Regions from separate parts of the Paraburkholderia sp. J11-2 genome, predicted to be linked through region 1. Evidence: riboswitches for the same ligand, from Rfam matches in the RefSeq annotation. Region 1 holds a riboswitch; the other holds the start of a gene.
The links. A riboswitch is a leader RNA that binds a small molecule or an ion and turns the genes downstream of it on or off. The one in region 1 is predicted to bind manganese.

Region 1 (3,409 bases):
TCTTTCCGTTTTTAAAATTCGTCCATGCAGGGCGATACGCATAATCGCCGCTGAATTTCGGGGCGCCGGCCCGCATCGTGTCTTCACGTGCCTTCGCGCGCAGCGAATTCACTCTCACCTACGCCACTCATCAACGAAGATCATTCAATGAAAAAAACCGCTCTCGCCGCCGCCTTTACGCTGGCAACCTTCGCCTCCATCGCCCACGCGCAAAGCAGCGTGACGCTCTACGGCTCGCTCGACACCTCCGTTGCCTGGTTCGGCAACCAGCAAGGCAAGAACGGCTCGGGCGGCACGTTCCAGATGATGTCCGGCAACCTGTCGCCTAACCTCTGGGGCCTGCGCGGCACTGAGGATCTCGGCAACGGCCTTTCGGCGATCTTCAAGCTCGAAAGCGGCTTCAATATCGACAACGGCAAGCAGAACCAGGGTGGTCGTCTCTTCGGCCGCACGGCGATGGTCGGCCTGAATTCGAACACCGCCGGCGCCGTCACGCTCGGCCGCCAGTACGATCCGCTCATCGACTTGCTGCAACCGCTCACCAACGACGGCGCATTCGGGTCCGCGTTCGCCACGCCGGGCGACATGGACAACTACGACAACAGCTACCGCACGAGCAACTCGATCAAGTACGCGAGCCCTAACATCGGGGGCCTGCAAATGAGCGCGATGTACGCGTTCGGCGGCCAGCCCGGCAGCACCGGCGCGGGACAGACATGGGCCGTGGCGGCCGCTTACAACCATGGTCCGTTCGGCTTCGGTGCGGGCTACTTCAAGGCCAACAGCAACGGCGGCACGGCCGCGACGTTCGACGGCCTGAATCCGAACACCGATGTGAACGTGGATTCCACCGCCATTACGGGCGGCTTCGTCTCCGCGAACTCGCTGCAGATCATTCGTGCAGCCGGCGACTACACGTACGGGCCGGTAACGGCAGGTCTCGCGTACAGCAACGTTGAGTACGCGAACTATCAGAGCGCGGCCGGCGCGAACAGCAACACGAAGTTCAACACGGGCCAGGCCTTCATCAACTATCAGGTCACGCCGGTCGCGCTCGTGGGCTTCGGCTACAACTACACGAAGGGTCACGGCAACGGCGTAGACGCGAGCTACAACCAGTTCAGCCTCGGCGGCGACTATTTCCTCTCCAAACGCACCGACATCTACGTGCTCGCGGGCTACCAGAAGGCTTCGGGCAAGACGATCGATGCGGGGACGGGCGAACTCGTCAACGCGGTCGCCTCGTTCGGCGACTTCGGCAACGATGCGACCAACGACAAGCAGGCCATGGCGATGGTCGGCCTGCGTCACAAGTTCTAATTCGCATCGAGCGGCGAGTGCGCCGGAAAATCGCTCGCCGCCATGAACTTCGGCTATAATCGCCCCCTGTCTTAGGGGAGTAGTCTGCAACGCCAACCTGGGCGTTGCGCCGCCGTCAACATAATTGGTGCCCCTGCACCATGGCGTCGGCAGCCGTATTGCGAGTGACTGCAGCGAATCGCTGCAAAGCGCGGCCTGACGAGACCTATGACGTTTTCCCTTTCACCCGGGCCGGGCGAAGGGAAGCGTCATGGTTTCGGTGCCCGGCTCGCACAATACGGCAATAACAATGACTCGTCTCGCCCCGCATCACCTTCTCATTTGCGCCACGGAGCGTTCGTCATGATCTTGACGTTCGCCCTGCTCGTTGCCTCGGCCGGCATCATCTACTTGTCCTGCGAGACCTTCGTCAATAGCGTCGAGTGGCTCGGTCAAAAGCTCAAGGTCACGCAGACCGCCACCGGCACGATCCTCGCCGCGTTCGGCACGGCGTTGCCCGAGAGCGTGGTCACGCTCGTTGCGGTCGCTTTCGGTGGGGACCCCGCACACAAGGAAATTGGCGTGGGCGCCGCGATTGGCGGGCCGCTCGCGCTCAGCACAATCGCCTATGCCGTAGTGGGCGTCGCACTGCTCGCCACCGCGAAACGCGTGGGCCGCGAGCGCGCTACCACCGTCGATGTGAATACGCGCCGCCTGCGCCGCGACCAGCTCTGGTTCCTTGCGATCTTCGTCGCGAAGATCGCGCTCGGGCTCGTGCTGTTCAGCTTCAAGCCGCTGCTGGGCATCGCGTTTCTCGCGGCCTACGCGTTCTACTGCTGGAAGGAGCTTTCCGCCGAAGACAGCGGCGAAGTGGAAGGCGATCTCGAGCCGCTCAAGCTGCGCCCACACGACGAGAATCCGGCCATGGTGTGGATTCTGCTGCAGACGCTCGGTGCGCTCGCGGTGATCTTCGCGGCCTCGCATCTGTTTGTGCAGCAGATCAGCGCCGTGGGGCCGTGGCTCGGCCTGAGCCCGCAGTTGACCGCCGTGTTGTTCAGCCCGATCGCAACCGAACTGCCCGAGATCATGAACGCGATCATCTGGGTGCGTCAGGGCAAGGAGCGCCTCGCGCTTGCGAACATCAGCGGCGCGATGATGATTCAGGCCACGATTCCCACGGCGTTCGGCCTCTTCTTCACGCCGTGGCATCTCGGCACGCCTTCGATTCTTGCGGCCGTGACGACCATGGTCGCCATTCTGTTTCTGCAGTGGGCGTTTCGTGCGCCGAAGGTGCGCAGCCGTCAGCTCACGCATGTCGGCTGGCTCTATGTGGTGTTCGCGGCGTTGCTGTTCGTGGTTTGACGCGGTTCTGAGCTACCTCAGGCCGCAGCGGCGGCCTGGGCGGCGCCCGCATGGTGATGAAGCCAGCGGATCATGTCCGAATGCCTGACCACGCCAACGAGCCGCCTCGCGTCGTCCATGACGGGAATGTCGTGATAGGCGTGCTCGATGAAGATCGGCACCAGATGCGCGAGCGGCGTGGCCCGATGGACCGCGTGCACGCCGGCCGCCATCACCGCCTCGACCGTTTCCTCCACGCGCGCCGACTCGCGCAGCACCGCGCGGCGCAGTGCATTCCAGAATCGCTCGATGCCGGCCGCCTGCACGAGATCGCCGAGCGCGTGATGCGTGACGACGCCAACCACGCGGTCCATGGCGTCGACCACCGGCAGCGTCGAAGCGCCGTGGCGGCGGAACATGTCGTGCGCCGCCCGCGCCCCCATTGTTGCGGGCACAGCGGGACAGCCAATCGACATGATTTCCTCACAAGTTAGTTGTTCGAACGATTTTTGCGGAACGTTCAGCGGCTGCAATCGATGTTGCGAGAGCGCAGCAAGCGGCATGGCAGCGGCTTGCTGCGGAGCACGAAACGCGGCGCGCGGATAGCGGTGTCCGGTCAGCGCGTGGAAGGCGAGCGCAGCGCTCAGCAAGGCGAAGGACTGGAACGCGATCGGCGCAAGCACGAAGTGAAAGCCGAGTGCGTGCACAGCGGGACCGCCGAGCACGGCCGTGAGCGCGACCGCGCCTGAAGGCGGATGTACGCAGCGGC
Region 2 (3,409 bases), on a different contig from region 1:
TCGGAGACGAAGTTCCCATGACTCAATCGGCTTACCGCGCAAAACTGTTGACGTTCACCGGCGATCCCGCGCAATCGTCCGACGCCGCGGTCTTCAACGAAGACGGCGTCGTGATCGTTGAAGACGGCCACGTGCTCGCCTCGGGCGCGTGGTCCGCGCTCACGTCGCGCGTGAGCGAAGGCGCAACAGTCCATGACCTGCGCGACAAGCTGATCGTGCCGGGCTTCATCGACACGCACATCCACTATCCGCAGACGGACATGATCGCGTCGCCCGCGCCGGGCCTCCTGCCGTGGCTGGACACCTACACGTTCCCGACCGAGCGCGGCTTCGAAAACGAAGCGGTGGCGCAGGACACGGCGCGCTTTTTCGTCGATGAACTGCTCGCCTGCGGCACGACCACGGCGCTCGTGTATTGCACCGTGCACAAGCAGTCCGCCGATGCGCTCTTCACCGCGAGCGAAGCGAAGAACCTGCGCATGGTCGCGGGCAAGGTGCTGATGGACCGCCATTGCCCCGAGTTCCTGCGCGATACGCCGCAAACGGGCTACGACGACAGCGCCGAGCTGATCGAGCGCTGGCACAACCGCGGGCGCCAGATGTACGCGCTCACGCCGCGCTTTGCGCCCACCTCGACCGAAGCGCAGCTCGAAGCGTGCGGCGCGCTCGCGAAGGCGCACGGCGACATCTTCATCCAGAGCCATGTGGCTGAAAACCCGGATGAGGTGAAGTGGGTCAAGGAACTGTTCCCGGGTCATCGCAGCTACCTCGATGTGTACGATCACTACGGACTCCTGCGCAAGCGCGCGGTGTACGGCCACTGCATCTGGCTCGACGACGAAGACCGCCGCCGCATGGCGGACACCGGCACGGTTGCCGCGCACTGCCCGACCTCGAACCTGTTCCTCGGCAGCGGACTGTTCGACTTCGACAAGGCGGGCGCATCGTCGATGCCCGTGACGCTCGCCACCGACGTGGGCGGCGGCACCTCGTTCTCGATGCTGCAAACCATGAACGAGGCGCACAAGGTCGCGCGCATGGGCGGCCACCATCTCACGGCCACGCGCATGTTCTGGCTCGCGACAGCGGGCGCGGCCCACGCGCTCGATCTCGCCGACAAGATCGGCACGCTCGCGCCCGGCAGCGAAGCGGACTTCGTCGTGCTCGATGCGCAGTCCACGCCGCTGCTCGCGCGGCGTACGGCGCGCGCCGAATCGCTGGAAGAATTGCTGTTCGCGCTCGCCCTGCTCGGCGACGACCGCGCCGTGTTCGAGACGTACGCGGCGGGCAAACGCGTGCACAGCCGCGACGGCGCGCACCGCTGAAAGCCCCGCCCGGCGCGGGTTGCAGGGAAAACCTGCATGGTATAATCCGCGCCTCATTGGGGAGTAGCCGCCTCCGAATCGCGCCACAGTGCCGCAGCGCCGGTCTCAAGACCCCGCGCTTGCCGCGCGCGAATTCGCGGGGGCGTCCGTCAACAGACTTGGCCTGCGCGGCCATGGCGGACGCAGCCTTTATCCCGGGCCTGGCGAGACCGATGACCCATGACCGCCGCAACAGGGCCCGGCGGTGCGTGGGTCGTCGCTCGCACACACCACGGCCCGAGGATCCACCACAACGTGAACCAAGCTTTTCTGGTTTCCACCGGAGCCGTCGCGCTCGCCGAAATTGGCGACAAGACACAGCTGCTCTCGCTCGTGCTCGCGGCGCGCTACCGCAAACCCGTGCCGATCATTCTCGGCGTGCTCGTCGCCACGCTCGTCAACCACTCGGGCGCGGGCGCGCTCGGCACGTGGCTCGGCGCGCTCGTCACGCCCGGTGTGATGCGCTGGGCGCTCGCCGCCTCGTTTGTCGCCATGGGGCTGTGGATTCTCGTGCCGGACAAGCTCGAAGAAGGCGAAGCGAGCGGGAACCGCTCGCAGCTTGGCGTATTCGGCGCGACGGTCGTGACCTTCTTTCTCGCCGAGATGGGCGACAAGACGCAGATCGCCACCGTCGCGCTCGCCGCGCGCTTTCACGACTTCTTCGGCGTGGTGGCCGGCACGACGCTCGGCATGATGATCGCGAACGTGCCTGCAATCCTGCTCGGCGACCGCTTCGCCCACAAGCTGCCGACGAAGCTCGTGCATGCGATTGCGGCGGTGCTGTTCGTCGTGCTCGGCGTGCTCGCGATTCTGGGCGTGGGGTTCTGACGGGCCTATTTGGCGGGCGCAGCTGCGGCACCCTGCGCCGCTGCAGGCGAGGCCGCACTGGTCTCGTTCGGTGCGCCGCCGCCCTTGCCTAGCGGAATCTTGACCTCCGTCACGGTGCCGTTAGCTAGAGGGAAATTTCCCAGCGCGCTCTGCACGAGAAAGGGCATCACGCGCACGAGCGACGGATCGTCGCCGGAAGTGCGCGCAGTCACGTTGTAGACCTCCTTGCCGCTCGCCCTTTCGGTGATGCGAATGCCGAGCGCATGCGAATACACCGGATAGGTCTGGTTCACGTAGGCGGGCTGATACGGTCCCCACGCGCCCCACGGATTCCAGGGGCCCCAGTACGGGCCCGGCCAGGGGTTGTAGAACACGGGCTGCGCAACCGTCACCGTGTCGGTGCGGCTGCCGTAAGCGAGCCCCACGAGGTAGTGCGCCTGCGGTTCGGCCACGAGGCGGAACGCATGCGAAGCGAGCCCGTTGGCGACGAACTGCTCGTAGGTGCTCTGCTCGATGCTCTGGCTCTGCTCGGCGCTGCGTGTGAACGCAAAGGTGCGCGTGGCGTCGCTGCCGCCGTCCCATGCGGAGAAAGCGGTCACCTGGCTCGTCACGTAAGTCGTGCAGCCGGAGAGCGTGAGTGCGAGCGCCGCCAGCATCAGTAGGGCGCGGCGGGTCCATCGGTCGTGCATCATGGTCTTCTCGTCTTCATTCAGTTGGAAAGGTGCAGTCGTGGGGGCCGCTCTCTCCGATACGAACTTTGCGCCGCGCTTATTCCCTGTTGGTGCCCTGTCCGGTCCGTGCGCGCTTCACGCCGGTCGTGTCCTGTCTTGTGGCCCGCTTTGTAGTCTGTCACCGCGCGGCAGGGCCTGATCATACTGACTCGCGGCGCAGCGCGAAAGTTCGCGGGCCGAGCCCTGACGGACAAAGCGGCCCGAGCCTTTGTACAATGGGGCGAACCGCCGTGCTCCCGCGACGGCAGGCAGCGCCCTGCGGGCGCCCACGCCGCCGCGGCCGGCCAATCCGATCCACACGATCGATCCACACCGATCCGACACGCCCCTATCCAGACCATGTCCGATACTGCCACGCCCACCGTGATCCGCCGCGAAGACTACGCACCGCCCGCGTTTCTGATCGATACCGTCGACCTCGAATTCGACCTCGCGCCCGAGCGCACGGTCGTCAAGAGCACGTTGCGCGTGCGGCGCAATCCCGAC

Region 2: another riboswitch for manganese. It lies ahead of U5A57_RS22580 (TMEM165/GDT1 family protein); the one in region 1 lies ahead of U5A57_RS36025 (sodium:calcium antiporter).

Annotation. Positions count from the first base shown of each region.
Region 1 is NZ_CAJMYY010000037.1:55,009-58,417, forward strand. Features, by position in the region: gene U5A57_RS36020 (porin) at 148-1,320, shown strand; yybP-ykoY riboswitch at 1,383-1,589, shown strand; gene U5A57_RS36025 (sodium:calcium antiporter) at 1,663-2,661, shown strand; gene U5A57_RS36030 (HPP family protein) at 2,679-3,409, opposite strand, start outside.
Region 2 is NZ_CAJMYY010000016.1:61,023-64,431, forward strand. Features, by position in the region: gene guaD (guanine deaminase) at 18-1,325, shown strand; yybP-ykoY riboswitch at 1,372-1,527, shown strand; gene U5A57_RS22580 (TMEM165/GDT1 family protein) at 1,620-2,192, shown strand; gene U5A57_RS22585 (DUF4136 domain-containing protein) at 2,198-2,884, opposite strand; gene pepN (aminopeptidase N) at 3,263-3,409, shown strand, end outside.